DNA from 4 places in the Buttiauxella sp. JUb87 genome. Region 1 is predicted to be linked to each of the others. Evidence: predicted binding sites of a transcription regulator. Region 1 holds the regulator's gene; each other region holds the start of a gene.
What was found. The regulator PurR, encoded in region 1, represses purine synthesis genes. The targets are predictions, from matches to a motif close to CANGCAAACGTTTGCNTG.
Positions count from the first base shown of each region.

Region 2: a site for PurR is predicted at 2,415-2,432, ahead of purT (formate-dependent phosphoribosylglycinamide formyltransferase). Genes of this name have one in related genera too.
Region 3: a site for PurR is predicted at 4,816-4,833, ahead of gcvT (glycine cleavage system aminomethyltransferase GcvT). Genes of this name have one in related genera too.
Region 4: a site for PurR is predicted at 2,929-2,946, ahead of EC843_RS21085 (NCS2 family permease). Genes of this name have one in related genera too.

Region 1 covers NZ_SNVY01000001.1:600,190-607,969, reverse strand. The annotation lists gene cfa (cyclopropane fatty acyl phospholipid synthase) at 113-1,261, opposite strand; gene punC (purine nucleoside transporter PunC) at 1,560-2,753, opposite strand; gene punR (DNA-binding transcriptional activator PunR) at 2,869-3,780, shown strand; gene purR (HTH-type transcriptional repressor PurR) at 3,819-4,844, opposite strand; gene sodB (superoxide dismutase [Fe]) at 5,283-5,864, opposite strand; gene EC843_RS02730 (C40 family peptidase) at 5,996-6,850, opposite strand; gene EC843_RS02725 (Grx4 family monothiol glutaredoxin) at 7,213-7,557, shown strand; gene rnt (ribonuclease T) at 7,607-7,780, opposite strand, start outside.
Region 2 covers NZ_SNVY01000001.1:780,484-788,263, reverse strand. The annotation lists gene edd (phosphogluconate dehydratase) at 1-424, shown strand, start outside; gene EC843_RS03660 (bifunctional 4-hydroxy-2-oxoglutarate aldolase/2-dehydro-3-deoxy-phosphogluconate aldolase) at 490-1,128, shown strand; gene purT (formate-dependent phosphoribosylglycinamide formyltransferase) at 1,194-2,372, opposite strand; gene EC843_RS03650 (YebG family protein) at 2,511-2,855, shown strand; gene EC843_RS03645 (tellurite resistance TerB family protein) at 2,973-3,656, shown strand; gene ptrB (oligopeptidase B) at 3,750-5,807, shown strand; gene exoX (exodeoxyribonuclease X) at 5,815-6,477, opposite strand; gene EC843_RS03630 (carbon-nitrogen hydrolase family protein) at 6,516-7,247, opposite strand; gene EC843_RS03625 (DNA polymerase III subunit theta) at 7,379-7,609, opposite strand; gene yobA (CopC domain-containing protein YobA) at 7,758-7,780, shown strand, end outside.
Region 3 covers NZ_SNVY01000002.1:455,205-462,984, forward strand. The annotation lists gene EC843_RS10315 (SDR family oxidoreductase) at 1-98, opposite strand, end outside; gene gcvP (aminomethyl-transferring glycine dehydrogenase) at 214-3,087, opposite strand; gene gcvH (glycine cleavage system protein GcvH) at 3,217-3,606, opposite strand; gene gcvT (glycine cleavage system aminomethyltransferase GcvT) at 3,630-4,727, opposite strand; gene ubiI (FAD-dependent 2-octaprenylphenol hydroxylase) at 5,186-6,388, opposite strand; gene ubiH (2-octaprenyl-6-methoxyphenyl hydroxylase) at 6,414-7,592, opposite strand; gene pepP (Xaa-Pro aminopeptidase) at 7,589-7,780, opposite strand, start outside.
Region 4 covers NZ_SNVY01000009.1:82,823-90,602, reverse strand. The annotation lists gene EC843_RS21105 (PTS sugar transporter subunit IIB) at 1-268, opposite strand, end outside; gene EC843_RS21100 (PTS sugar transporter subunit IIA) at 284-727, opposite strand; gene EC843_RS21095 (LacI family DNA-binding transcriptional regulator) at 998-2,032, shown strand; gene yieH (6-phosphogluconate phosphatase) at 2,080-2,745, opposite strand; gene EC843_RS21085 (NCS2 family permease) at 3,051-4,388, shown strand; gene EC843_RS21080 (RamA family antibiotic efflux transcriptional regulator) at 4,449-4,790, opposite strand; gene EC843_RS21075 (MBL fold metallo-hydrolase) at 4,812-5,927, opposite strand; gene EC843_RS21070 (TetR/AcrR family transcriptional regulator) at 6,114-6,686, shown strand; gene EC843_RS21065 (NADPH-dependent FMN reductase) at 6,683-7,249, opposite strand; gene EC843_RS21060 (hypothetical protein) at 7,284-7,780, opposite strand, start outside.

The sequences.
Region 1 (7,780 bases):
AAGAGATAAGTGTTAGCGAGATCAAACTCGTGAGGAAAGGAGAGCTGGAAACGTGAAGAAGTTCACGATTTGTTAAGAAAATGCTAAACCCCGGACTAGCCGGGGTATTAAATCAGTGCGGGACGCGTAAGCCGTGTTCGATGCCGCGGCTAAAGACGATTTGCCACAGCTGAATATCGCGGGCGCGGAAGGCTCCGGCACACGCATTAAGGTAATAACTAAACATCCGTTTGAATCGTTCTGAATAGTTACTGGCAAATTCCGGCCAGGTATTCTGGAAACGCTCGTGCCATGCCATTAACGTTTTATCGTAGTCGGCACCAAAGTTATGCCAGTCTTCCATCACGAAATGGCCTTCATTGGCATCGGCAATCTGGCGCACGGACGGCAGGCAACCGTTCGGGAAAATGTATTTGTCTATCCACGGGTCAACGCAGTTATCGGTTTTATTCGAACCAATAGTGTGCAGCAGGAAAATACCCTCCGGTTTCAGGTTGCGGTCAACCACATTGAAATAGGTGGCATAGTTTTTCGGCCCGACGTGTTCAAACATGCCAACTGAAACAATGCGGTCAAACTGCATTTCTAAATCGCGATAATCTTGCAGCAAGATAGTCACGTCCAGCCCGAGACAACGTTCCTGAGCCATTTTCTGCTGCTCGGCAGAAATGGTCACGCCATGAACCACGACCCCATAATGCCGTGCGGCATATTCCGCAAGCCCACCCCAGCCGCAGCCGATATCCAGCAGCGTCATACCTGGCTCAAGATGCAACTTATCGCAGATCATTTTCAGTTTGGCATTCTGCGCATCGCTAAGGGTAGTGGCTGATTTCCAGTAGCCGCAGGAATATTGCATATGTTCATCGAGCATCCGGCTAAATAAGTCGTTGCCAAGATCATAATGTTCTTTACCGACAATCCAGGCGCGTTTTTTGGATTGCAGATTTAATATTCGGGCTGCAGCAATGCGCAGGGTGTCTTTTAAATGGCGGGGGAGTTGATTCTCAAGTCCGGCACGGATGGTGTTATTGAAAAATATATCCAGCCGTTCGCAGTCCCACCAGCCGTCCATATAGCTTTCACCCAGCCCGAGGGTGCCTTCTTGCAGCACGCGCTTAAAAAAATCGGGATGCTTAACCTGGATATCGAAAGGGCGCGGGCCGTTAATTTCCACGCCAGCCTGCGTGAGCATTTCGCTCACGATTCGATACCACGGGTTATTTCTTATGCTGACTTCTTCTATACACGATGAACTCATAGCTTCTCCATCACCATTGTGAGAGGAACCTTAAAACAGCGTAGACGCTATTTTGGGCATGTGAGAAATGTCACGGAAAATACCGCGAGCCTGATATCCGACGTAGAACAGAGAAAGGGGGGCGAGAGCCCACAAAAAAAGCTTCTAAAACAACAAACGGGAGCACAAAGGCTCCCGTCAAAACGTCATTATTATTGTGCTGACGGTCAAGCCGTAAATAAGTATAGGCTCGCCCAGGCGGTGATTCAATGAAATATTGTTAGCAAGCTAACTACATTGCTGTCACGCAAACGATACATTAATGTGCATCGGATTCAGCAGGTTGCCAGACTTTGACATGACTACGGCGTTGCAGCAAGTAGCCCAACATGGCTAAGACGATGGTCACCAGCATGACGCTGGTGGTGGTCAACAACGGGGTTGCGACCAACCATGACACCATCAAACTTGCCAGGAAGCACAAACCTAATTGCAGCGTATTTTGCAATGCAGCTGCTTTACCGGTGGCCTGTGGGAATGGCAACAAGGCTGAAGCAACGACGATCGGGTAAATCGCACCATTAGCAATCGCCATCACGCAGAATGGAATCAATAGCAGCGTGAGGCTGGCATGGCCGCTGACCGCCACACCCCAGGTACCGAAAATGCTCAGGGTGTAGAGCGCAAGTAACCATGGCAACATTTGCTTGCCTTGCCATTTTTGCAGCGCGCTACGGCAGCCGTAGCCGCCAATCAAGAAGGCGATGGTTTGCGGCACATAACTCAGGCCAATAACCGCCGGGCTATAACCCATATCGTTAAGAATGAATGGCGAACCGGTCAGCCAGGCAAAGAAGCTGGCGGAGCAGGCGGCATAAATCAATACGTTCCCGCTGTACACGCGTGAGCGCAGCAAAGAGGTAAAGCTGACTTTATTATCTTCGGTTTGCGGATGGTGCTGAGTGCGGGGTTTCAGACGTAAAGTCGGGATCATCAGCACCAGCGTGATGGCAAACAGAGTGGCGAAAATCGCCTGCCAGTCAAAGTGAGTCAAAATCCAGCTACCGAGCAGCGGTGCCAACGCCGGAGACAAGCCAACCAGTGGCATAATGGTGGCGAAAATACGGTTAGCGCGATTCGCCGGATAGTAATCGGTCACCAAAGCTTGCCAACTGACGGCCGCAGAACAGACGCCAACCGCCTGAACAAAACGCAGTACCAGTAGCGCGGTGGCGCTTTCAACCCACAGCATGCCAATACAACCGATGGCGAACAGGCTCAAACCCGCCAGTAATACCGGTTTACGACCGAAGTGGTCTGACAATGGACCCCACATCAACTGGGCAAACGCAAAGCCGGCAAGGAACAGACTCAGGCTGGCACTGACGGCAGAGGCGTCGGTCTGTAAATCTTGCTGAATGGCAGCGAAAGCAGGCAGATACATGTCTGTGGCGAGGAACCCCAGCACACTTAATCCGGCCAGCCAGATAAGAAATCCTTTTGATGGTTGCATAATTTTCTCTTGTTTTATCTTGCAGGTTAATCGCCGCGAGAGTGTACGGAGTGCAATTACGCTTGTGAAACGCTAATATTTGTAGGTTGCGTTCAAAAAATTTGTGAGCAAAGAAATGTGGTCAGAATACTCGCTGGAAGTCATCGATGCGGTAGCGCGCAATGGCAGCTTCAGCGGTGCAGCACAAGAGTTGCACCGCGTTCCGTCTGCCATTAGTTATACGGTGCGGCAACTCGAAGATTGGTTAGCCGTTCCGCTATTCGAACGTCGTCATCGGGATGTTGAATTAACCCCTGCTGGCGTCTTTTTTCTCAAAGAAGGCCGCTCTGTTATCAAAAAAATGATGACGACACGGCAACAGTGCCAACAGATCGCCAATGGATGGCGCGGTCACCTGGCGATTGCAGTTGATAACATTGTAAAACCGGAGCGAACGCGGCAACTGGTGCTGGATTTCTATCGCCATTTTCCTGATATCGAATTACGTATCTTTCAGGAAGTGTTCAACGGCGTGTGGGATGCGCTGGCGGATGGACGCGTAGAAGTGGCGATTGGCGCGACTCAGGCGATTCCGGTTGGGGGGCGTTATGCCTTCCGTGATATGGGAACGTTGAGCTGGCGTTGCGTGGTGGCTTCCTCGCACCCACTGGCACAGTGCGACGGGACGTTAAGCGATGATGACCTGCGTGCCTGGCCATCGCTAGTTCTGGAAGATACTTCGCGTTCATTACCAAAACGAATTACCTGGCTGTTAGATAACCAGCGCCGCGTGGTAGTGCCTGATTGGGCGTCCGGTTCGGATTGCTTGAGCGCGGGGTTGTGTATCGGCATGGTGCCGTTACATATTGCCAAACCGTGGGTTGCTTCAGGGAAATGGCGCGAATTAACGCTGGATAATCCATTCCCTGACGCGGCATGTTGCCTGACATGGCAGCAAAACGATGCATCGCCAGCGTTGGCCTGGCTGTTGGATTACTTAGGCGATAGTGACACGATGAATCAGGAGTGGTTACAGGAGCCGCTGTAAGTCTGCTGGATGTCGCTTGCGCGACATCCGACACACACTTAGCGGCGATAATCGCGAAACGGGCCATCAGCCACAGAGCGGCGTTCAATCAGACGCGGGTGAACCTCAATCGACTGCGACTCTTCGCGTTTGTTGACGATTCTATCCAGCAGCATATTAAACGCCGTTTCCCCTAGCGAATCTTTCGGCTGGTGGATGGTGGTCAATGCTGGTGAGAAGTAACGCGCGTTGCGTACGTTGTCGTAACCGATAACGGAAATATCCTGCGGCACGCGCAGCCCCATTTCATCAGCAGCGCAAATAGCACCCATCGCCATAATGTCGCCGCCACAGAATACCGCTGTTGGGCGATGAGACTGGCCGATGATCTGCTGCATGGCGCGGTAACCTGATTCAGGTTCAAAGTCACCCTGAACAATCCAGTTTTCCGGAATGGAAATTCCCGCTTCTTCCAGTGCTTTCATAAAGCCTGCATGGCGGCCGCCACCGGTGTTACGTTCCATTTGCCCGGGAATGGCGCCAATTTCGCGGTGGCCGCGTTCAATCAAATAACGTCCAGCAAGATAACCGCCGTGGAAAGCGTTATCGACCACGGAGTCGGTGAAATCGGCACGAGCCTCGCCCCAGTCCATCACCACCATAGGGATGTGACGGTACTCTTCAAGCATGGTGAGCAATGATTCAGGATATTCAGAGCACATCACTAACAGGCCATCGACACGCTTTTGTGCCATCATCGATAAGTAAGCGCGCTGCTTTTCAAAGTTGTTGTGCGCGTTGCCCAAAATCAGGGTGTAGCCTTTTTCAAAGCAGCTATTTTCCACCGCTTCGATTATCTCGGCGAAATAGGGTGCTTCACTGGAAGTGGCAAGCAGACCAATCGTTTTGGTGTGATTAACTTTCAGGCTTCGTGCTACGGCGCTTGGCGAGTAGTGCAATTCTTTAATTGCTGCCCACACCGCATTGCGCGTTTCTTCCGCCACAAAACGGGTTTTGTTAATCACATGTGATACGGTTGTAGTGGAAACGTTTGCGCGCTTCGCCACGTCCTTGATTGTCGCCATTAAAATTCACTCCGGGCTATATCGTAAACCCTTGATTGCTATTATGTTAAACGTTTGCGTACGCTGACTCCACAGGCAACATGATGGTTGCAGGTATGCCGGGATTGCGACATAAAACGGGAGGAGGGCATTGAATTGACGATACGCAACAAATTAGCGAGGGATTTTGGCCTATCCAGGCGAAAAGTGGAAGAGGGAAAATTGATATCAGATTAAAACCTGGAGGATTTTTATCTCTGGTTGTGGGAAAATCACCCTGACACATCGATTGTATGGATATAAAAGGAGTTTAATGATGAGCACCGATTTGAAATTTTCAATCACGACGACGGTAATTGTTTTGGCTTTGATTGTTTTCGGCGCACTAACTGCCGTACTGCACTGATTTTTACGCTTTGATCAAGATGGGCCGCAAATCGCGGCCCATTTACTTTTGCATTAAGCTGCTAAATTCTTCGCAACAAACGCCCAGTTCACCAGCGCCCAGAAATGCTCAAGGTAGCCAGCACGAGCATTGCGGTAGTCGATGTAGTACGCATGTTCCCACACATCCACAGTCAACAGCGGTTTAGCTGCAGTCGTCAGTGGGGTGCCAGCGTTAGAGGTAGAAACAATCGCTAATGCGCCATCTTCCTGTTTAACCAGCCATGTCCAGCCAGCACCGAAGTTCTTGATAGCAGCATCAGTAAATTGCTGCTTGAACTCAGCGAAGCTACCAAAAGATTTATTGATGGCTTCCAGCAGTTCGCCAGTTGGCTCGCCGCCAGCATTTGGTGCCAGGCAGTTCCAGTAGAAAGTGTGGTTCCAGACCTGAGCGGCGTTGTTAAATACGCCACCTTCGGAAGTACGAACGATCTCTTCGAGGGTTTTACCCTCAAACGCGCTGCCTTTAACCAGATTATTCAGGTTAGTGACATAGGTTTGATGGTGTTTACCGTAATGGTATTCCAGGGTTTCGGCGGAGATATGCGGTGCTAAAGCATCTTTTGCATACGGTAGTGCAGGTAGTTCGAACGACATTGCTAACTCCTTATTATTGTTTACATCTAGACAACACTTTTAGTGCGGGTTTAGGGTAACAAATTGAAAGGGTAAGCAAAAGAGGAACACGCCTGCCCAATGAAGGGCAGGCGCAGATTTTCGACGAATTTTTAACGAATGGTTTTGGAGGTCATGACACGTTTAGCGCCAACATAGTGGCGTTGCCAGTAATCTTCGCTCAAGGAAGTGATTTGGATATCCCTGCCAGAACGTGGAGACTGAATGAACTTACCGTTGCCTACATACACGCCTACGTGATCCGCAGTACCGCGACCTTGTGTACGGAAGAATACCAGGTCACCTGTTTCCAGCTCACCACGATCCACCGAAGAGGCATCACGCAGGTGATACATTTCGTTGGCAGTGCGTGGAATACGGAACTTCACCAAATCTTTATAGGCGTAATAAACCAGACCGCTGCAATCGAAACCGGTACGCGGTGAAGTCCCACCCCAGCGATACGGTTTGCCAATCTGGCCCATCAATTTGTTCATCGCCGTTTTCTGTGCTTTTTGCACCCGGACTTTATGCGCAGCGGCAATCGTCGTTGGTTGCTCTGCTTTGACTTTCACGCAATGCGTTTTATAACCTTTACGAGGTTTACTGCATTTTTCGGTGAGAGCAACAGGCTGGACTTTCGCGAGCTGAGAGGATTTTTTGCGGTCTTTACTGGCAAGATTTTTTGTTTTAGCACTGCTGGAGTTTTTAGCGGTTTTGCTCGTTGAGGCAGTGGTTTCTTTTTTCTTGCTGGTTGTTTTGGAGGTGGTGTTGGTTTTCTTGCTGGCGGTAGTGGTTTTATCTTTACTCTTACTGCTCTTTTCTGTGCTCTTGGTTGTGCTTTTCACAACGTGCGCTTTATGCGCCGCCACGGGACGAGCGTGCTCAGACGCCTGCGTCAATGGTGTATACGGCAAGGTAAATAGCAGAGCACAGAGCGTGATAGAAATTTTTGTTATCCGCGCCACTCGACAATCCCCTGGTTAAAATGAATGCATGATAATTACCATCATGCCCGTGTATGATTTTGCGAAACCCGCCGATTCTAATCTATTAAGTGAGATAAAGTTAACAACCTTTTACCTATCGTCGTGCTGTTTCGTAACCAGTCGCAAAAAAAATCATCAAACTTAAGGTCATAAGGTGATTTATTGATCAGGGATAGGGTTAATTCCTGATTTGCAGCTACCGGAAAAGTGTTATTCTTGAGACATGTTATCCCTCCATCGCGTAGTACACAGAAACCCTGCAAAAATTGGTGTTTTCTGGAGAGGGTATCGATCGCTACAATGGCAGGCTACTGCCGAGACCAGGTTTGAGGAAGCAAGCAATGAGCACTATTGAAAAAATCCAACAACAGATTACTGAAAACCCAATCCTTCTTTATATGAAAGGTTCCCCGAAACTGCCTAGCTGTGGTTTCTCAGCCCAGGCTGTGCAGGCGCTGTCTGCCTGTGGTGAACGTTTCGCCTACGTTGATATTTTGCAGAACCCGGACATCCGTGCTGAGTTGCCAAAATATGCCAACTGGCCGACTTTCCCGCAATTGTGGGTTGATGGCGAGCTGGTTGGCGGTTGCGACATCATCATTGAGATGTATCAACGTGGTGAATTGCAGGCGCTGATTAAAGAATCTGCTGCTAAGCATAAATCTGAAGAGCCAGACGCAGAGTAATTTGCTATTAGTTATTAAAAAGCGACCGTTAAGGTCGCTTTTTTTATGCTCACGATTCGGGGTCTGCAGGGAGTGGCAGCGGCCAGCCACCTAAACGCTTCCAGCGATTCACTATCTCGCAAAATAGCTGCGCGGTTTGCTCGGTATCATAAAGTGCAGAGTGCGCCTGGCTGCTATCAAACGGCATACCAGCAGCAATACACGCTTTCGCCAGCACCGTTTG
Region 2 (7,780 bases), 180 kb from region 1:
AGGTCTGCTGGACCGTGACTGCGTGGTTGTTGTGCGCCATCAAGGGCCAAAAGCGAATGGCATGCCAGAATTACATAAACTTATGCCGCCACTTGGGGTATTATTGGACCGCTGTTTCAAAATTGCGTTAGTCACTGATGGACGACTGTCGGGTGCATCAGGTAAGGTGCCCTCAGCAATCCATGTTACGCCAGAAGCCTATGATGGTGGGTTGCTGGCGAAAGTCCGTGATGGCGATATGATTCGCGTCAATGGTCAAACGGGTGAACTGACATTGCTGGTCGATGATGCAGAGCTTGCAAAACGCACTGCATATCACCCGGACCTCAGCGCTGATCGCGTTGGAACCGGCCGTGAACTATTTAGCGCGTTACGCGAACAGTTATCTGGCGCGGAACAGGGCGCGACCTGCATTAAATTTTAAGGACCAGATGTAGCAATTGCCGCACTGGAAACGAATTATAAAGTTGGTTGAAGAGGCCTTATTAGATGAAAAACTGGAAAACTACTGCGGAACAGATCCTGAAAACAGGGCCGGTTGTCCCGGTTATTGTAATTAACAAACTGGAACACGCAGTACCAATGGCTAAAGCATTAGTTGCTGGTGGCGTGCGCGTTCTGGAAGTGACTCTGCGTACTCCATGTGCAATGGACGCGATTCGCGCTATCGCTAAAGAAGTACCAGAAGCGATTATTGGTGCGGGTACCGTTCTGAACCCAGAGCAACTGGCAGAAGTGACCGAAGCTGGCGCGCAGTTCGCTATCAGCCCGGGTCTGACTGAGCCACTGTTGAAAGCGGCAACCGAAGGCTCAATTCCATTGATTCCGGGTATCAGCACTGTTTCTGAACTGATGCTGGGTCTGGATTACGGCTTGAAAGAATTCAAATTCTTCCCGGCTGAAGCGAATGGTGGCACCAAAGCACTGCAAGCTATTGCGGGCCCATTCTCTCAGGTTCGTTTCTGCCCAACTGGCGGGATCACACCGGCTAACTACCGTGATTACCTGGCACTGAAAAGCGTTCTGTGTATCGGTGGCTCATGGTTGGTTCCGGCTGACGCACTGGAAGCAGGTGATTACGACCGTATTACTCAGCTTGCTCGTGAAGCGGTTGAAGGCGCGAAATAATACGCCATTCTTTAAGTTGTAGCTGCGTAAAACCGGTCACATAGATAACGATGTGACCGGTTTTTTTATCCTTTGACGATAACCGCTTTGGTTGCGGCAATCGCACGCGCAATCGCATCTTCCACGCTAGAACCTGTTGCCAGCGTGACACCCATACGGCGTTTACCTTCAATCTCCGGCTTACCAAACAGACGCACCTGCAAACCGGCACCTACCGCACCCGCGACGTTACCGTACTGGACGTTATCACTGGTTAATTCTGGCAGGATCACCGCAGAAGCCGCCGGGCCATACTGGCGAATATCGCCAATTGGCAAGCCGAGGAAGGCGCGGACATGTAATGCAAACTCTGACAAATCCTGAGAAATCAGCGTCACCATGCCGGTATCATGTGGACGCGGGGAAACCTCGCTGAAAATGACCTCATCGCCACAGACAAACAGCTCAACGCCAAACAACCCGAAGCCCCCCAGGGATTTCACGACTTTCTCGGCAATTTCCTGCGCGCGACAAATCGCAACATCACTCATCTTTTGTGGCTGCCACGACTCACGATAATCGCCGTCTTCCTGACGATGACCAATTGGCGCGCAGAAATGCACGCCATCGATTGCGCTGATGGTCAACAAAGTGATTTCAAAATCAAAATTCACCACCCCTTCGACAATGACGCGTCCTTTGCCTGCCCGGCCACCGAGTTGAGCGTATTCCCAGGCTTTGGCTAACTGGTCGGCATTGCGGATAAAGCTTTGCCCTTTGCCTGAAGAGCTCATTACCGGTTTAACGATGCAAGGGAAGCCAATTTCTTCGACGGCTTGCAAGAAAGCGCTTTCGCTATCGGCAAAGCGGTAGCTTGAAGTGGGCAGTTCTAACTCTTCAGCTGCCAGACGACGAATACCTTCGCGGTTCATGGTCAACTTAGTGGCTCGGGCGCACGGGACAACGTTCTGGCCTTGCTGCTCCAGTTCTACCAGCATATCCGTGGCAATGGCTTCAATTTCGGGAACGATAAAATCGGGCATTTCAGCAGCGACCAGCTTTTTAAGTTCGGCACCATCAAGCATATTAATGACATGACTACGGTGCGCGACGTGCATCGCTGGGGCATCAGCGTAGCGGTCTACGGCAATCACTTCCAGCCCCAGACGTTGACATTCAATTGCCACTTCTTTTCCTAATTCGCCTGAACCCAACAACATCACACGTGTAGCTGAAGGACGAAGCGCTGTTCCCAACATTGACATAATCTGTATACCCAAACGGAGAAAATAGACCGGCGAATTATAAACGAAAACGTTTGCGTACGCAGCGACTTTCCCGCTTGCGATGCAAGGGTAATATTATTATACTGTTTAAATAAACAGTTAAGCCGGAGCTGCAAAATGGCGGTTGAAATCAAATACGTTGTAGTACGAGAGGGGCAAGAAAAAATGTCATTTGCCAGTAAAAAGGACGCAGACGCCTATGACAAAATGCTCGACCTGGCCGAAGTGTTGAGTGACTGGCTCACTCAAAGCCCAATTGCTCTCGAAGAAGGCCAAAATGACGTGCTGGCCATGTGGATGGCAGAAAACAAAGATGTGCTTTCGACCGTACTGAAAAGCGGAAAATTGCCAGAGCTGGAAACGGCAACAGCAGCAGATGAAACGCCTGAAGTCGTTACTGAAGAAGAGGCTTCTGATGATAAAGTAGCCGAACATCCACGTAAACGCACCAAAGCCGCTTAAGTTTTATCGCGTCGGAATACCGGCGCGGTTCTTTTCTCATCTTTAGTCTTATCAGACACTTCTTGACAGCCTTTCACCTAACCTCAGTGGCTATGTTCTAAAACAAGGGTGTCTCTCATGAGTAATTGGTTACAGCAGCTTCAGTCTATGCTGGGGCAAGCGACACAGCCCGGCCAAAAATCTTCCAGGCACAATCAACCCACTCAAGATCCTCAGGGGCTGAGCAAATTACTGGTACCTGGCGCGCTGGGTGGCTTAGCGGGGTTACTGCTGGCAAGTAAATCATCGCGTAAATTACTCACTAAATACGGAACCAGCGCGCTGTTGGTTGGCGGTGGGGCAGTCGCTGGAAGCGTGATGTGGAGCAAATATAAAGATCGCGTCCGTGAAACCCATCAGGGGGAGCCGCAATTTGGGCAGCAACAATCGCCAGTTGATGTGCGGACCCAGCGTCTGGTAATGGCATTGGTCTTTGCCGCGAAAAGTGACGGCCATATCGATGACAAAGAGCGCCAGATAATCGAACAACAGTTGCGGGATGCGGGTATTGAAGAGTCAGGCCGTACGCTGATTCAACAGGCTATCGATCAACCGCTTGATCCACAGCGTTTGGTACAAGGCGTTAATAACGAAGAAGAAGCTCTGGAACTTTATTTCCTCAGCTGTGCGGCAATCGACATCGACCACTTTATGGAACGTAGCTATCTCAGTGCGTTAGGTGATGCGCTAAAAATCCCACAAGATGTGCGCGAAGGTATTGAAAAAGATATTCAGCAACAGAAACTCAATCTGCCGGGTTAACCCCGGCATTTTTCTCAAAATCCCACGTTACGCTTGCAAGGCTGTCTTAATTTGCCACCCTTACAGGGTGTTAACTCAAAAATGAAAATCGACATGCCACCAAAAGCTAAAAAAATTCCTCACACCATGTCAGTTCATGGCGATACCCGCATCGATAACTATTATTGGTTGCGCGACGACGAGCGCGCAGATGCGCAAGTACTTGATTATCTGCATCAGGAAAATGATTACGGCCATCAAGTCATGAGCACGCAACAGGCGCTACAAGAACGCTTGCTCAAAGAGATGATCGACCGTATCCCACAACGCGATGTCTCCGCGCCCTATACGCAAAATGGCTATCGTTATCGCCAGGTTTTTGAAACCGGAAATGAATACGCCATTTATCAGCGCCAGTCGGTGATGCTGGCTGAATGGGAAGAGTGGAGCACGCTGGTGGATGGTAATCGCCGTGCTGCCCACAGTGAATTTTATACGATGGGCGGGATGAGCATCACGCCTGACAATACTGTGCTGGCATTGGCGGAAGATTTTCTTTCGCGTCGCCAGTACGGTTTGCGTTTCCGCAATCTGGAAACCGGGAACTGGTACCCGGAAGTGCTGGAAAATGTCGACAGCAGTTTTGTCTGGGCGAATGATTCCGCCACGCTTTACTACGTCCGCAAGCACCCTAAAACGCTGCTGCCATATCAGGTCTGGCGACATACGGTAGGGCATCCTTCCACGTCCGACGAGTTGGTTTACGAAGAGAAGGACGAAATGTTTTATGTCAGCGTGCATAAAACGACTTCGAAGCATTTTGTCCTGATTTACCTGAGCAGCGCGACGACCAGCGAAGTGTTGTTGCTGGATGCCGAGCTGGTGGATGCGCAGCCACAAAGTTTTGCACCACGCCGTAAAGACCACGAATACACTCTCGATCACTATCAACATCATTTTTATCTGCGTTCGAATCGTGAAGGCAAAAACTTTGGTTTGTATCGCTCAAAAGTGCGCGACGAAAGCCAATGGGAAGAGCTGATTCCACCACGTGAAAACGTCATGCTGGAAGGGTTTACGTTGTTTACCGATTGGCTGGTTGTTGAAGAACGCCAGCAAGGGCTAACCAGCCTACGGCAAATTAACCGTAAAACGCACGAAGTGACCGGAATTGCTTTTGACGATCCGGCATACGTAACTTGGGTTGGCTACAATCCTGAACCGGAATCTTCCCGACTACGTTACGGTTACTCGTCAATGACTACGCCTGATACCTTATTCGAGCTGGATATGGATACCGGCGAGCGGCGCGTCATTAAACAAAGCGAAGTGGCGGGATTTGATGCCAGTCACTATCGCAGTGAACATTTATGGATAACGGTACGAGATGGCGTCCAGGTGCCGGTATCACTGGTTTATCACCGTGAACATTTCATCCGTGGGAAAAATCCACTTTTGGTGTACGGCTATGGCTCGTATGGCAGCAGTATGGATGCTGATTTCAGCAGCAGCCGTTTGAGCCTGTTAGACCGTGGTTTTGTCTATGCGATTGCCCACGTGCGTGGCGGCGGTGAGCTTGGCCAACAATGGTATGAAGACGGCAAATACCTAAAGAAAATGAATACATTCAATGATTATCTGGATGTGTGTGATGGTTTGCTGAAGTTGGGATACGGCGATGAAAATCTGTTGTATTCCATGGGGGGGAGCGCAGGCGGGTTATTAGTGGGCGCGGCTATCAATATGCGTCCGGATTTGTTTCACGGTGTGGTCGCGCAAGTGCCATTTGTTGACGTGCTTACCACCATGCTAGACGAGTCAATTCCGTTAACCACGGGTGAATTTGAAGAATGGGGGAATCCGCAAGATGTTGAGTATTACCACTACATCAAACAGTACAGCCCATACGACCAAATCACCGCGCAGGCTTATCCGCATATACTGGTGACCACGGGTTTGCACGACTCGCAAGTGCAGTATTGGGAACCCGCCAAATGGGTCGCAAAATTGCGCGAAACACGTATCGACGATAACTTGCTGTTGTTATGTACTGATATGGACTCGGGGCATGGTGGGAAATCAGGGCGATTCAAATCATACGAAGGTGTGGCGCTGGAGTTCGCGTTCTTGATTGCCCTGGCGCAAGGCACCTTACCAGGGCGTGTGGAGTAATGCGTTTTTACCCTTCGAGATAATGTTTCAGCGTCATTCTGAGATCCGGTGCTAATTCTTTGATGTTATTTAACATCCAACGTAAATAGCCCGGATCTTTATCCGCAATTTCAGCAATGGGCTGGCCACGATACTTGCCAAACGCCATGGTGGTGACCATCGCCGGACGGCCAGTAATAGTCACCATCTGATCGGGTGTCCAGCCGGATTCTTCCATAATCCGCAACAGCAAAGCGGCGGTAATGTAGCAATCGAACAGGGCGCGGTGGTGATGCAAGCCTGCCGGTGTTTCCACTTCAAGCTTGAGCGATTTATATAAACCCATGTTGCTGTATTTGATACCGGGCCATAAACGGCGGGCCAGTTTTACGGTACAAATCCATTCGCTGTCAGGCAGTTCAGGCAACATTCGCTGGTCAAAGCTGGCGTTATGGGCAACATAATAGGGGCTGCCGTGGTAGCGCGGAATGACATCTTCAATCCACGGTTTATTCGCCACCATTTCTTCAGTAATCTTATGAATGGCCATCGCCTGGTGACCAATGGGACGATCCGGACGCACCAGATCGCTCATTGGATTAACAATCTCACCATTGACGATATCGACAGACGCCACTTCCACCACGCCGCCCTGCAAACCGCAGGTTTCCGTATCAATAATGCGCAGCATATTCACTCCATCAGAACTTCGCTGGTTTCAATAACGCGCTAGCGTAATGGAATGATTTCTCCGTGCCAACCTTTCTCATCGCGCCGACCAACGGCCAGCAATTCGCCATGATCGGCGCGCACCACTAACTCGCCGCGATCATCCCAACAGGCGCTACGTCCCGCGGAGCGGTATTTGCCGGTCGAAAAAGCATGATTAGCCAGCAATACCGGCAAATTGTATTTACGCGCCCAACGTTGCAGATACATTTCATCGTGCTGGTAACTGATTTCGTTAATGAACTTGCCTGTGGCGTAAAGACTTGCGCCCATCTCAGCAGCGCTGCGTGGCCAGGTTTCTTCATCGCTGCCGGTACTGAACCCCATCGCGACGCTACGATTATGCAAACCAACCAAAGGGGTATGCTGGCCTGGAAGGTCAATATCGCTTGAAAGAGGTTTGCAACAGGCGACGCGCGAACCATCAGGCAAAAAGCCTACAGAACCGGGTGAAACACCTCCTTTACACCGCAGGGGCAAACCCACGACGATAGTCATTTTGTGTTCTATGGCGGCATTTTGCAGAGGATTAAGACGTTCATCAGTGAAGGGTAGTGCGCAGTCGTGGTGATTTTCTATGTTGAAACCAGTGAGGGATAGTTCGGGAAAAATCAGGAGATCAATTTGTTCACGGACTGCACAACGAACAAAGTCTAAGTGATGTGAGATATTAGATTCGAGGTCATCGGGGGTGGCGCCGTATTGCGCCGCCGCAACATTCCAGACAGGCATATGCTCTTCCTTAATCAATCTACCTAACAGCCATCTTCCTATGGCCGCAACAGGTAATTCCTGTGTTTGGTTCTAAAACCCAAGAAAAATCTTAACATCAATTTTGTCAGGAAGTTTAAGGTTGTGAATATTTATTTCACTTTAGGCTCATATGGCAGACGTGAAAGATTAACTGATGCCAGGCGATGCGCAATCAGGCGTTCTCTGAACCAATCGCGTAGGTGGGCAGGTTGCTCGCGTTCAACGACTTCGGCAATCACCGGCATATTATAACGTTCCTTAAAGGCCACGCCTGCCGCAGCAAGATCCACATTGATCTTATCCATTTCGTCCTGGGGTAATTCAGCAAGATTGTGATTCATTTTGGTCTCCTGTTTTGTGCCGCAAAGGTACTTGCAGATGAAGTTGATGACAAGTCTTTACATTTATTGATAGCTGTTCTCATCTCGACTTCACCTGGGCTCAAGGTTATCCTTTTGCCGTCTTGAATAAGAAAAAGGAATAGTTGATATGGCTTTCACTCGATCTCGTCT
Region 3 (7,780 bases), on a different contig from region 1:
TGGTAGTTTACGACGACTTTGTAGCCAGATTGCGCCAGCAGGATGGCGGTGGCTTTACCGATACCACGGCTTGCGCCGGTGACTAATGCGACGGCCATTTTACCTCCAACGTTGTAGCGCCCTCACCCCGCCCCTCTCCCCCAGGAGAGGGAGAAAACCGAACGGATCCCCTCTCCATCAGGGAGAGGGTTAGGGTGAGGGTGGTGTTAAAACTTACTGATATTCGCTCATCGGCACGCAAGAGCAGAACAGATTGCGGTCACCGAACACATCGTCCAGGCGTTTCACGGTCGGCCAGTATTTGTTGCCATGGCCTGTCGGGAACACTGCCAGTTCGCGGGTGTACGGGTGCGTCCAGTCAGCAACGATTTCGTCCTGAGTGTGCGGTGCGTTAACCAGTGGGTTATCTTCCAGCGGCCATTCACCACGCGCAACGCGGTCGATTTCGGTGCGAATAGTCAGCATCGCGTCGATAAAGCGATCCAGCTCCAGTTTGCTTTCAGATTCCGTTGGCTCAACCATCAGCGTACCCGCTACCGGGAACGACATCGTTGGCGCGTGGAAACCGAAGTCAATCAGGCGCTTAGCAATATCCAGCTCGCTGATGCCGGTTTCTTCTTTCAATGGACGAATGTCGAGAATACATTCATGCGCCACATGCCCACTGCGCCCGGTGTAGAGAATCGGGAAAGCAGATTTCAGGCGAGTCGCAATATAGTTGGCATTCAGGATTGCCACCTGGCTTGCCTTCTTCAGACCCTGCGCGCCCATCATGCGGATGTACATCCAGCTGATTGGCAGAATGGATGCGCTACCAAATGGTGCTGCGGAAACCGCGCCCTGCTGAGTCAGCATCTCTTCAATCTGCACCACGCTATGGCCTGGTACAAACGGTGCCAGGTGCGCTTTCACGCCGATTGGCCCCATACCTGGACCGCCACCGCCGTGTGGAATGCAGAAGGTTTTGTGCAGGTTAAGGTGCGAAACATCCGCGCCGATGTAACCCGGAGAAGTGATCCCCACCTGTGCGTTCATGTTCGCGCCATCCAGATAAACCTGGCCGCCGAACTGATGCACGATCTGACACACTTCACGGATCGTTTCTTCGTACACGCCGTGGGTTGACGGGTAAGTCACCATGATACAAGACAGCGCATCGCCAGCCTGTTCGGCTTTCAGACGCAGATCGTGAAGATCGATATTGCCTTGTTTATCACACGCCACCACGACCACTTCCATGCCAGCCATTTGCGCTGACGCCGGGTTGGTGCCGTGAGCAGAACTTGGGATCAAGCACAGATTACGGCTGCCTTCGTTACGGCTTTCGTGATAACGACGAATCGCCAGCAGGCCCGCATATTCGCCCTGAGCACCGGAGTTTGGCTGCATACACAGCGCATCGTAACCGGTGAGTTTCACCAGCCAGTCAGACAGCTGGGAAATCATCTGATGGTAACCTTCCGCCTGGTTTGCCGGGCAGAACGGGTGCAGTTCGGCAAATTCCGGCCAGGTGATTGGGATCATTTCAGCGGCCGCGTTCAGCTTCATGGTGCAAGAGCCGAGTGGGATCATCGCCTGGTTGAGCGCCAGATCTTTGCGCTCAAGCGAGTGCATATAACGCATCATTTCGGTTTCGCTGTGGTAGCGATTGAACACCGGATGCGTCAGGAATTCGTCATTACGCACCATAGCTGCCGGTATAGACAGGCTGTCACCCGCAACGTTTTGATCTAATTTGTCGATGTCCAGACCGTGGTTATCGCCCAGCAACACCGTGAACAGCGCCTGCACATCTTCGCGGGTAGTCGCTTCATCCAGCGTGATGCCAACCGCGTTCAGAATATCGCTACGCAGGTTGATTTCATTGGCTTCGGCGCGTGCCAACACAGCGGCTTTATCGCTGACTTCAACACACAGAGTGTCGAACCAATGTTTGTGACGCAGCACCAGACCTTTTTGTTGCAGGCCAGCCGCCAGAATATCGGTCAGACGGTGGATACGCCCGGCAATACGTTTCAGGCCAGCCGGGCCATGGAACACCGCATACAGACTGGCGATGTTTGCCAGCAGAACCTGGGAAGTACAAATATTGGAGTTGGCTTTTTCGCGGCGGATATGTTGCTCGCGAGTTTGCATCGCCATGCGCAGCGCAGTCCGGCCCGCAGCATCGCGGGAAACACCGATAATACGGCCTGGCATAGAACGTTTGAATTCATCACGGGCTGCGAAGAATGCAGCATGCGGGCCACCGTAACCCATTGGCACGCCAAAACGCTGTGCGGAACCAAATACGATGTCAGCACCTTGTTTACCAGGTGCAGTCAGCAGAACCAGTGTCATAAAGTCAGCGGCAACACTCACGATGACTTTACGCTGTTTCAGCTCAACAATCAGAGCGCTGTAGTCATGGACTTCACCGGTGGTACCCACTTGTTGCAGCAGCACGCCAAACACGTCCTGATGATCGAGCACTTTCGCCGCGTCATCAACGATGACGTCGAAGCCGAAGGTTTCAGCACGGGTGCGTACTACGTCCAGCGTCTGTGGATGTACGTCGGCGGCAACAAAGAAGCGGTTGGCGTTCTTCAGTTTGCTGACGCGTTTAGCCATCGCCATCGCTTCTGCGGCAGCGGTTGCTTCGTCCAGCAAAGAAGCCGAGGCGATATCAAGACCGGTTAAATCCAGAGTCACTTGCTGGAAGTTAAGCAGAGCTTCAAGACGGCCTTGTGAAACTTCAGGCTGGTACGGGGTGTACGCGGTATACCAGCCTGGGTTTTCGAGCATGTTACGCAAGATGACAGGTGGCGTTTGCACCGCGGTGTAACCCATGCCGATATAGGTTTTAAAACACTTGTTACGTCCGGCAATGGTCTTTAATTCAGCCAGGGCCGCGAATTCCGTAGCAGCCTCACCCACCTGCGGTGGCTCAGCAAGCTGGATATCAGCAGGAACGATTGAAGCAATCAGCTCGTTAAGCGAACGAGCACCTACTGTTTCCAGCATTTCATGTTGCTGTTGTGCGTTCGGTCCAATGTGACGGTCGATAAACGCTTCGTGATTTTCAAGCTGACGTAAAGACTGGGTCATGAGCGGTGATTCCTGATGTGTGTTTCCCCCTTCTCCCTCAGGGAGAGGGCCGGGGTGAGGGTTGATGTGCTGATATTCCCCTCACCCTAACCCTCTCCCCAAAGGGGCGAGGGGATGAGTCGGTGTCGATTACTCGTCTTCTAACAGCGCTTCGTACGCCGTTGCATCCAGCAATTCGTCCAGTTCGGATTCGTCGCTAGCTTTGATTTTGAAGATCCAACCGCCAGTGTATGGCTCGCTGTTGATAAGCTCTGGCGTATCGCTCAGCTCGTTGTTCACAGCGATGATTTCACCGCTGATAGGTGCGTAAATGTCAGAGGCCGCTTTTACAGATTCAGCCACGGCGCAATCATCGCCAGTGCTGACCGTGGAGCCAACGTCTGGCAGGTCGACAAACACCATATCGCCCAGCAGCTCTTGCGCGTGTTCGGTGATACCTACGGTGTAAGACCCATCAGCTTCTTTACGCAGCCATTCGTGTTCTTTGCTGTATTTCAATTCGTTCGGCACATTGCTCATTGTTTTTCTCCTGATTTCGAAATTCACTGCGCGACAGCTTTACCGCCGCGAACAAAAATAGGTTTAGTCACTTTCACCGGCATTTCTCGGTTACGGATTTGCACAATGGCTGTTTCGCCAATGCCCGCAGGAACGCGTGCCAGAGCAATGCTGTAGCCCAACGTTGGTGAGAATGTCCCGCTGGTGATTACGCCTTCATGAATGTTGCCTGATTCATCCGTAAAGCGAACAGGCAGCTCATTACGTAATACGCCTTTTTCGGTCATGATCAAGCCAACGAGCTGGTCGGTGCCTTTCTCGCGCTGGAGTTCCAGTGCTTCACGGCCAATGAAATCGCGGTCTTCTGGCTGCCAGGCGATGGTCCAGCCCATATTGGCAGCCAGCGGAGAAACGCTTTCATCCATTTCCTGGCTGTAGAGGTTCATGCCGGATTCCAGACGTAGTGTGTCACGCGCGCCCAGTCCGCAAGGCTTCACGCCAACCTCAACGAGTTGCGCCCAAAATTCGGCCGCTTTCTCATTTGGCATAGCAATTTCGTAACCCGCTTCGCCGGTATAACCGGTGGTCGCAACAAACAGGTCACCCGCCTGAACACCGAAGAAGGGTTTCATGCCTGCCACTGCTTTACGCTGTTCTTCGGTAAACAGCTGCGCAGCTTTGGCCTGAGCGTTTGGCCCCTGAACGGCAATCAGCGCCAGGTCATCACGCACGGTGACAGAAACGCTGAACGGTTCGGCGTGTTGATTAATCCAGGCCAGGTCTTTTTCACGCGTGGCGGAATTCACCACCAGGCGGAAATAATCTTCGCTCTGGAAATAGATAATCAGGTCATCGATGACACCGCCGGAGGCGTTGAGCATGGCGGTGTAGAGGGCTTTACCCGGCTGGGTCAGTTTGGCAACGTCGTTTGCCACTAAGTAACGGAGGAATTCGCGGGTACGGCTGCCTTTAAGATCAACAATGGTCATGTGTGAAACATCAAACATACCGGCATCGTTGCGCACTGCGTGGTGCTCATCAATCTGCGACCCATAGTGCAATGGCATCATCCAGCCATGGAAATCCACCATACGTGCACCGCAGAGATTGTGCTGTTCAAACAAAGGGGTCTTTTGAGTCATTTTTTCCTCTTTAACCATCTGGTTGAAAAGCGCTGTTCGCTTTCCTTTTCGTCAGACGAAACCCAGCATCACCATCGATCCCGAGGGCGACGCAAACGTTACCTTTTGTCTGAACTTACCACTGAATGGGGGAGTAAACCATAAGGCACAAACCGTCATTGCATTAGCTTATGACCAAAACCAGGGAGGCATGATGCAGAGTATTCGACTGCAAAAATGCGAGACGCTGCGCATAATTAAGAAGTGTTTAAGTCAAAATTTAGTGTTAGCTAACATTTACGACCATTTCAGAAACAATTTCACTACAACGCTAAAAACGTGGGATGAGAAAAAGTAATCCGAGATAAGGGGTGAGATTAGAATTTTTCAAATGAGGGAAGGTGATCTCAGTCACATTGGATGCGCTAAGTCATTCGAGTTGCAGCGCTGCGGCTGCAACTCGCAAGTATGAGGAGTGTTTAACGAAGCCAGCTCGGTAAATCGTGTAGCCCCATCGCCTGACGGACAAGCTTTGATTTCACACCAGGAAGGGTATCAGCCAGTTTCAGGCCAATATCACGCAGCAGTTTCTTCGCCGGATTTTGACCGGCAAATAGGTCACGGAAACCCTGCATGCTGGCAAGCATCATCGCCGCACTGTGCTTGCGGCTGCGCTCGTAACGCCGTAGATATAAATACTGGCCGATGTCTTTACCCTGGCGGTGCAAACGACGCACTTCATCAATCAGTTCAGCGGCATCCATAAACCCAAGGTTCACACCCTGCCCGGCTAACGGATGGATGGTGTGTGCGGCGTCGCCCACCAGCGCCAGACGGTGCGCGGCAAAATTACGCGCGTAGCGGCCAGTCAACGGGAACACCTGGCGTTCACTTTCAACGTGACACAATCCAAGGCGCATATCGAATGCCACCGACAGCGCCTGGTTAAATTCTTCAGCACTCGCCTGTTGCAGACGTTCCGCTTCCAGCGGTGACAACGACCAGACAATCGAACATAAATGTGGGTCGCTTAACGGCAGGAAAGCCAGAATGCCCTCGCCGTGAAATATCTGGCGAGCCACCGCTTGATGGGGTTCAGTAGTGCGAATGGTCGCCACCAACGCATGATGGCGATAATCCCAAAACGTCAGTGGAATATCCGCCTGGTTACGCAGCCAGGAGTTTGCGCCATCAGCACCAACCACTAAGCGTGCAGTCAGCATCGCACCGTCTTTAAGGGTAATAAACGCTTCGTTTTCACCCCATGCGACTTGCTGCAATTCGGCAGGCGCCATCAGGGTGACATCGCTGCATTGTTCCGCGCGTTGCCATAAAGCATGATGGATAACGGCGTTTTCGACGATGTGACCAAGGTGACTGAAGCCAAAGGTTTTATCGTCAAAAGCGATATGCCCAAAGCTGTCTTGATCCCACACTTCCATGCCGTGATAACAACTGGCACGCTGGGCGATAATTTTCGGCCACGCGCCAAGGTGAGTCAGCAACTTTTCGCTGGCGGCATTGATGGCCGAGACACGTAAAGCCGGGGCAGATTCAGGTGCTTGCGGCTGTGGAAGATGGTTCTCCAGCACCGCAACACGCAAACCGCTGCCTTGCAGGCCGCAGGCAACCGCCAGACCCACCATGCCACCACCAACAATCGCCACATCAACGCTTTGCAAATTACTCTCCTTTAACAAACCTGTTTTAACGCGCAACCCAGCCGAGAGTACGCTCAGCCAGCGCGTCTCGCGCTGGGGTAAAATGTTCTATCGCCATCAGCCCAAGATTGCGCCCCATCACCAGTGGAGCCCAATGGTTAGCGAATACCTGAACTAAGCCATCGGTCACGCCAATGGTGGCAATTTTATCTTCGCTACGACGTTGCTGATATTCAGCCAGAACTGCATAACTGCCAATATCCTGGGCAGCTTCATGTGCAGCGGCGAGGTTTTCAGCCAGCGACATCACATCGCGCAGGCCGAGGTTAAAGCCTTGCCCGGCAATCGGATGTAGCGTTTGCGCAGCATTGCCCACTAGCGCAACGCGGTGAGAAACCGACTGCGTCGCCGTGGTCAGTGCCAGCGGATATTGCGCGCGCGCGCCCGCATGTGTGATTCGCCCAAGCCGCCAGCCAAATGCGCGTTGCAGTTCATTACAAAATTGCTCGTCATCCCACTGGGCAATTTCAGCCTGAGCGGATAATGGATGGCACCACACCAGCGAACAACGTCCGTCGGACATCGGTAACATCGCCAGCGGGCCGTGCTCGGTAAAACGCTCAAACGCGCGCCCGTTGTGCGGTTGTGAAGTGGTGATGTTGGCGATCACCGCAACCTGATGGTAATCCTGTTGCTGCCAGGTAATGCCAGATTGCGCGGCGAGCGGCGAGCGAGAGCCATCCGCCGCCACCAGCAATTTACCTTCAATACGCTCACCGTTATCCAACTGGACGCTGACTTTATCGGTTTCACGGGTGAACGAGGCAACGCGCTGCGGGCAATGTAATGCCACGCCCGGTGCTTTGCGCAGTAAAGCGAACAAACGCAGCCCGACATCATGCAGTTCCACGACTTGCCCTAGTGCCGGAATCTGATAATCCTGCGCATCCAGCGTGACGAAACCGGCATGGCCGCGATCGCTGACATGAACCGTGGTAATCGGGGTTGCACAGTCTTTGATGGCAGGCCACACGCCGATACGCGTCAATTGCTGGCAAGTCCCCTGCGCAATCGCGATAGCTCGCGCATCAAAACCAGGATGCGCCGCAGATTCCGGGGCCACCGCTTCAATTAAATGAACCGGCAACTTACCGTGAGTTAAACGGGAAATAGCCAGCGCCAGCGTCGCCCCAGCCATGCCTCCGCCGACAATAATCACGCTCATGAGTGACGCGCCGCCGCCATTAACGCTTCGATGTCGTCTGCCGACTTCACTACGCTGGCTGTCAGGTTTTCATTGCCGGTGGCGGTGATGAGGATATCGTCTTCAATACGAATCCCAATACCGCGGTACTCGGCGGGAACATCTGCATCAGGCGCGATATACAAACCAGGCTCCACGGTAATCACCAT
Region 4 (7,780 bases), on a different contig from region 1:
TTAATGCCACGGACAAACGTTCTTTCATGGCTTTCTTATCGATCATGTTGTCCAGTGCGACGATTTTTCCGCCTACAGACTGCGCGACTAACTGCTCGGCAATGTCTTTAGTGCCGACATAGATATCGCTTGGCGTGCCTTTAGCTGAACCGAGATCGACATGGTCGACGTCTGCATTAACGGAAAGATCTTTCAGAATGGTTTTAATGCTCATTTCCATCATCAGGCTAGTACCTAAGCCGTTACCGCAAACCACTGTAATTTTCATAATTGTTCCCCTGGATTAATAGCGCGCAATGACGGACAAAATGTCCTGCGTTGTTTTGGCCTTCAAAATGGCCTGAATGTCTTGTTCGTTATCGAATAACTGGGCGAGTTGGGAAATCGCTTCGATGTGGCTGGTGCTGTCAGTCGCGGCCAGCACAATCAGCAATTTCACCGGATCGTTTTCATCCGCATCAAAATTCACACCTGAAGTAATCAGCGTCAGCGCCAGTGCGAGTTTATTTGCACCTTCTTCCGGACGAGCGTGTGGCATCGCAATGCCTGGCCCTACCACGTAATACGGACCGATAGATTCATGAGTGCGATAAATAGCGTCAACATAACGTGGTTCGATCGAACCATTTTCAATCAGCGGACGACATGAAATAGCCACGGCATCGCGCCAGTCTTTAGCCTGTTCTACGACCTGAATGACCTCTGTGGTTAATAGATTCTTTAACATGCGACTGATAACTCCCGATGATAATTAACAGGAGGGTAGATTTTTTGCGCAGACATTAATGTGATGGTTGTCTCATTTGATAGCGCTACCTGATAGCGCTATCAAGGATTGTGATAGCGCTATCATTTATCCCAGGTCTGACTTTGGCTATATCCAGTTCCTGCATATACAATGCGTGAGAGTTTTTGCTAACGTGATCAATAGTCTGACGAACAGACGGTGAATTAAAAATAATGAAAACAGTTAGTTGTATTAACTCGGGGAGCCAGAATGGAAAAAACGCGTAAGCGCCGAGGTACCGGGCGGGTCACACTGCAAGAAGTTGCCAATTATGCAGGCGTTGGAACCATGACCGTTTCTCGGGCATTAAGAACGCCGGAACAGGTTTCCGATAAACTGCGCGAGAAGATAGAGCAAGCGGTGGAAGAACTGGGTTATATCCCCAATCGGGCAGCTGGTGCGCTCGCTTCTGGCCACAGCAATACCATCGCGGTGTTGATTCCTTCCTTGATCGACAAAGCCAGTTCGCGCTTTATGCAGTCGCTGCAGCAAGTGCTGAATAAAAACGAATTCCAGTTACTGCTTGGCTGTCATGAACATAATCAGCATAAAGAAGCTGAAATATTAATGACGCTGCTGCAAAGCAACCCGGCGGCACTGGTGATTTTTGGTTCGCAGCTGGCAGAGAAAACCTGGCAAATACTCGAAAAGGCTAACATTCCGACGATAAACGTTGTGGGTTCCCCATTTAGTCAGGCGAAAATTTCCCTCGAAACCGGCTTTTTTGAGGCCTCGCATAAACTGACGGAACATTTGCTGGATCAGGGTTATAAAAATATCGGCTTTATTGGTGCGCATATGGACAACCGCCTGCAACGCCAGCAGCTTAATGGCTGGCATAAAGCGATGCTCAGCCGCTATCAAAACTCTGATCAAGTGATTACCACTCCGGAAGCCGCCAGCCTGCAGTTCGGGCGTTATGCATTAACTGAAATACTGCAACGCCAGCCGGATCTGGATGCGGTTATTTGCAGCCATGAAGAAATTGCCCTGGGGATTATGTTTGAGTGCCAGCGCCGCTTGCTGAAAATTCCTGGAAACATCGCAGTCGCTTGTCTTGATGGCTCTGACAGTTGCGATCAAACCCATCCGACACTAACGTCCATACGTATAGATTATAAAAAAATGGGCAAAGAGGCGGGCAAAATGCTGATTGAGTTACTAAATAACGATGATGACGATGAGTTAGATGAATCACGTGTTGAGTTGTTCAACTACCAGGTTGAATTACGTCAAAGCACCTGAGCGCGGTCGTTGTAGGGCGGATAAGCTTGCGCCATCCGCCATCGTTCTTAAACCGTGATATTCCAACCCCGCGCACGCCACAACTCCGGCAACTGCGCTAAATCGGTAAACGTCGTTACTTTCGGGTGATCAATCGGCTGGTTGTGTGGGTCGGCGCAAAAATAGAAAACTTCCATGCCTGCGGCAATACCGGATTGCGCACCGGCCATAGAGTCATCCACCAGCACACAGTTTTTGATATCCACATTCATTGCCTCGGCGGCGTGGAACATCAGTGCCGGATCCGGTTTCCACGTCTGTATATCGTAGCCGCTAAACAGTTTGTCCAGGAAATGGTGGAGCATGCCGGTTTTGCCCAGTGAATGCTGCATTTTGCTGACCGGGCCGTTGGAAACGATACACATCGGCACGTTGATTTGCGCAATTAGTGCTGCTGCGCCGTCAATCTCTACCAGCTCGCTATCAAACAGACGCGAAACTTCGGCGCGATAAACCGGCTCCAGTTCATCTTTTGGCAAGTTCACTCCATAGCGGGTATTAATCGTGTCGATTATTTCGTAGAGCTTGATTCCCTTGAAAGTTTTGAAAACCTCCTCGAGCGCAAGTTCGATGCCGTATTGCGCAAACATATGCACGTAGGCTTTGGAGCAAATAACCTCACTATCGACCAGTGTGCCATCGCAGTCGAAGAACACCGCATCTATCCGGGACATACCGCTTCCTTATTTCTACCCATCGCCCTTCAATATGCAGGGGTGTTGACTGCTCTCATTCACCCGAATCACTTACTTGAGTAAGTTCATCGGGATTCATTCGATTGCCGCCTACCTGCATCTTGAAGTAGCTCGGGTATAAGATTAAATATCTACTTTACCCAATTTGCAGAATTTTTGCGGCACGCAATCGTTGCCGTATAAGTAAATTCAATGAAAAAAAATTAGCGTGGGTCATTATGTTTGGGAATTTTTGGTATAGGATAACGACGGATTTTCCCTCTCAATGTTCGGAATTAACACTAATGAGCCAACCACAATCTACTCCGGCCGCAAATCCGGGGCTGCTCGAGCGCGTGTTTAAACTGCGCGAACACGGCACCACGGCACGCACTGAAGTGATCGCCGGTCTTACGACCTTCCTGACGATGGTGTATATCGTTTTCGTCAACCCGCAGATCCTTGGCGCCGCTGGTATGGATACCCAGGCCGTTTTTGTCACCACCTGTTTGATTGCCGCATTAGGTAGCATCCTGATGGGTATTTTCGCCAATCTGCCAGTCGCATTGGCTCCGGCAATGGGCCTGAACGCCTTCTTCGCCTTTGTGGTGGTAGGTGCGATGGGGATTTCCTGGCAAGTTGGGATGGGTGCTATTTTCTGGGGTGCAGTAGGCCTGCTGTTGCTGACCATTTTCCGTGTGCGTTACTGGATGATTGCGAACATTCCGGTGAGTTTGCGTGTCGGTATCACCAGCGGTATTGGTCTGTTCATCGGCATGATGGGCCTGAAAAATGCCGGGATCATCGTGGCTAATAAAGACACGCTGGTGGCCATCGGTAACCTGACTTCGCACAGCGTACTGCTTGGCGCGCTGGGCTTCTTTATCATCGCCATTCTTGCCTCGCGCAATATTCACGCTGCCGTGCTGGTTTCAATTGTAGTCACCACGCTGCTGGGCTGGATGATGGGCGACGTGCAATACCACGGTATTGTTTCCGCGCCACCAAGCGTGCTGTCTGTTGTGGGCCAGGTTGATTTAGCCGGTTCGCTGAACATTGGTCTGGCGGGTGTTATCTTCTCCTTTATGTTGGTTAACCTGTTTGACTCATCCGGCACGCTGATTGGCGTGACAGACAAAGCCGGGCTTGCCGACGAAAAAGGGAAATTCCCACGCATGAAGCAGGCGCTGTACGTTGATAGCGTGTCTTCAGTTGCGGGTGCATTTATCGGGACTTCTTCCGTTACCGCGTATATCGAAAGCTCTTCTGGCGTGTCTGTTGGCGGGCGTACTGGCCTGACGGCGGTCATCGTTGGTTTGCTGTTCTTGTTGGTTATCTTCCTTTCCCCGTTAGCAGGCATGGTTCCGGCATATGCTGCAGCTGGTGCGTTGATCTACGTTGGCGTGTTGATGACGTCGAGTTTATCGCGCGTGAAGTGGGACGACCTGACAGAAGCGGTTCCTGCGTTTATTACTGCGGTAATGATGCCTTTCAGCTTCTCCATCACCGAAGGCATCGCGCTGGGCTTCATCTCTTATTGCGTGATGAAACTCGGCACGGGCCGCTGGCGTGAAATCAGCCCATGCGTGATTGTTGTGGCGCTGCTGTTCATTCTGAAAATCGTATTTATCGACGCACATTAATCGTTTTTGCCGGATGGCGCTTGCGCTTATCCGGCCTACGAAACAGTGAACCATGGCCGGTTATTGTGGCTGGCTGTGGTTCTCTCTGCGATACCTGCCCGGTGGCTGATGAAAGGTGCGCGTAAATATCCGCGTAAACGTCTGCTGCGAATCAAAGCCATACTTCAGACTAATATCGTAAACCTTGTTATCGGTGTCGCGTAAATCACGCGCGGCCAGCAACAATTTGCGCTCACGAATGTATTTCCCCAGACTTTCACCTTTGTAGTGCATAAACAAACGCTGTAAGTGCCACTTCGAATACCCCGCGTGATCGGCAATATCATCAATGCGTAATGGTCGATGCAAATTGTCATCAATCCACTGAACAATCGTATCGATAACCTGAGCTGAAATCGTCATACATCCCCCTGCGTGGTTCGCTTACATTGCGCTGGCAGATTCCCACCAGGCGCTAAATTGTTGTGCGTTATCATTTACCCGCACAGGCTCACCCTGCTTTGGTGTTAACAGGCGATAATTTTTCCCGATACTGGCTTCAGCGAGGCTTTTATAAGGCGCATCCCACGTATGATTTGCCAGTACAAAACGGCCTGCATGGCCCGGAAGTATGGCGCGAGCTTTGAGGTCTACTGCGGCTTGTGCAGTTTCTTGCGGCATCATATGAATATTGCTCCAGTCCTTGTCATATTGGCCGTTTTCCATAATGGCTAAATCGATCGAACCGAACTGTTCACCGATAGCTTTGAAGTGTGGCCCGTAGCCGGTATCACCGCTGTAATAGACTTTGTTGTCATTGGTCACGAACATAAAACTCGCCCATAACGTCTGGTTGCTCTTCAGACTGCGGCCAGAGAAATGCCGGGCGGGTAACACATGCACCGTCAGGTCGTTCGAGATTTTTACCGTCTGGTTCCAGTCTTTTTCATGAATGATGTCGCTATTTATGCCCCAGTAACGCAGATGCGAACCAACGCCCAATGGCGTAATCACCTGGCGGATTTTTGGCTTCAGTGCTTTGATGGTGGCGTAATCCAGATGATCGTAATGGTCGTGGGAGATAATCAGCAGATCGATTTCAGGCATCGACTCAGCCGTCCACGGGTAATCCCCAGGGAAGGCTTTATTGATAAATGAAAACGGGGCGGCGTAACTGCTGAAAACGGGATCGATAAGAATGCGTTTGCCGGCCAGCTGGATGTACCAGGAGGAGTGCCCGAGCCAGACCATCGTATCTTGTTCCAGCGGCAGATTAGCCAGTGAAGTTTTCACTAGTGGTAGAGGTTGTTGAGGGCGAGAATTTTCCCGCTTCGCGGTTAAAAATCCCCACCATGCCGCAAGCTTACTTTTCTGCCCGGTATAGCCAAGCGTTGGGATCTGGTTGCGAAATTGTCCATCAACGTAATTTGCAGAGCGTTCGACTAAACTTAGACCTTCTCCTTGCGGAGCCTGGCCAAACCCGGCATTCAGGACAAAAGGCAAACTGGCTGCTGTTGCAATCAACATAATTATTACCGCGCATATGGAGAATCGTTTCATTTCCTGGCCTGCACAAATCGTTCCATCCATTGGCACGAAGCTGTAAACTTGATAATGAGTGAGTAAGCACTCATTATAGATAAGGAGTGACGACCGTCAAGATGCTTTTCAAACGCTGACATTGAACGTTGCAGTGGCGAAGTTGGCGTGATTCAATTTGGTTTTTAAAATATGGGGTAAAACGTTGTGGCTCGTCCGAAGAGTGAAGATAAAAAATTAGCGTTACTGGATGCAGCAACCATCGCCATAGGCCAGTCGGGGATTGCGGCATCAACTGCGCAAATTGCCCGTGGCGCAGGCGTCGCGGAAGGTACTCTATTTCGTTATTTTGCCACTAAGGACGATTTGATAAACGAGCTGTACCTGTATTTGAAACAAAGCTTACTTATTTCCATGCAGGCGAATCTCGACCGCACACTGAAAGACCCGAAAGAATATACCCGCTATATCTGGAACAGCTACATCGACTGGGCGATTGGTCACCCTGAAGCGCATCGGGCGATTCGTCAGCTGTCGGTGAGCGATAAGATTGATGATGACACGAAGCAAAAAGTGGCGGAGTTATTCCCGGAATTACATGAGATCTGTTCGCAATCGATACTGAAGGCTTTTCAGTGCGGCCCGTATCGCGCGTTTAGTGATGCGATTTTTTCTTCGCTGGCAGAAACGACCATGGAATTCGCCAGCCGTGAACCGGAACGTGCTGGCGATTTTAAGGCTTTAGGCTTCGAAACGATGTGGCGCGCTTTAGCTAATTAGTTTTTAACTCGCTGAATATAATTACCAAATGCCGTCAGCTGCCCGGCCAAATGATCGAGCGTGCTTTGATCAACCACTTCGCCAGTTTGCACATCCACTTTGTTTTGAATCACGCCGCCCATAAATTCAGGCTTGTTCATCACCATCGCGTCGAGGAACACCAGAATCTGGCGCAGATGGTACTGGCAGCGTGCGCCACCAATCGCGCCCATGGAACAGGTCTGAATCAGCACTGGTTTCCCAGCCAGTGGCTGTTCCGGTAAACGTGACAGCCAGTCGATGGCGTTCTTCAGGCCACCTGGCACCGAATAGTTATATTCTGGCGTGACAATCACAACGCCATCTGCGGTGCGGATTTGCTCAGCAATCGCTTCAACCGTTGCCGGGAACCCCTCTTCTTGCTGTATATCGGCGTCATACAATGGAATGTCTTTGATCGACGGCAATGCCTCAATGCTCATCCCCGCTGGGGCGATGCCAGGCAAAGTGCGGGCGACCATCGCGTTGAATGAGCCATGGCGCAGGCTACCTAATAACGTGACTATCTTTAACGTGTCGGACATGAATACCTCTTTTTGTCAGGACGTTCAGGAAAGATCAGTTTTGATATAACGCTTTTTCTGACGACATACTGGTTAAGCGAATTATGCTGCCGTTAGGATCGCGATAACGTGATTTGACATCCCACAGACTATGCCAGCTTTGCGGGCTTTCAAACTCCCACAAACTCAATTTTTCTATGGCGGGCGACACTACGCATCCCCAGATTAACAGGCCTTCCACATCACTGATCGCTTCAATTTCTGATTGATCATTTGTGCGAATCCGACCCGCACCAGGCAGAAGCTGCCAGCTTTCTTCACGACCGGTCAATTTAAAAGCACTTTGATGCAGTGTGCGTAACTGTGCTCTGGCCTCACCTGGGTTTTTTTGAGTGTTTATCCAGATAGACTCATTGCTGCGGAAAATGGAAGCTGAAGCAACAGAAGGAAGATTGCCGAACGACTGATTAATTTCGAAATCGAGTCCGCAACGGCCTTCGGTGGTGACCAACACACCGACTTTGTTTCCGGCATAAGCAATGCTGAAGTCCA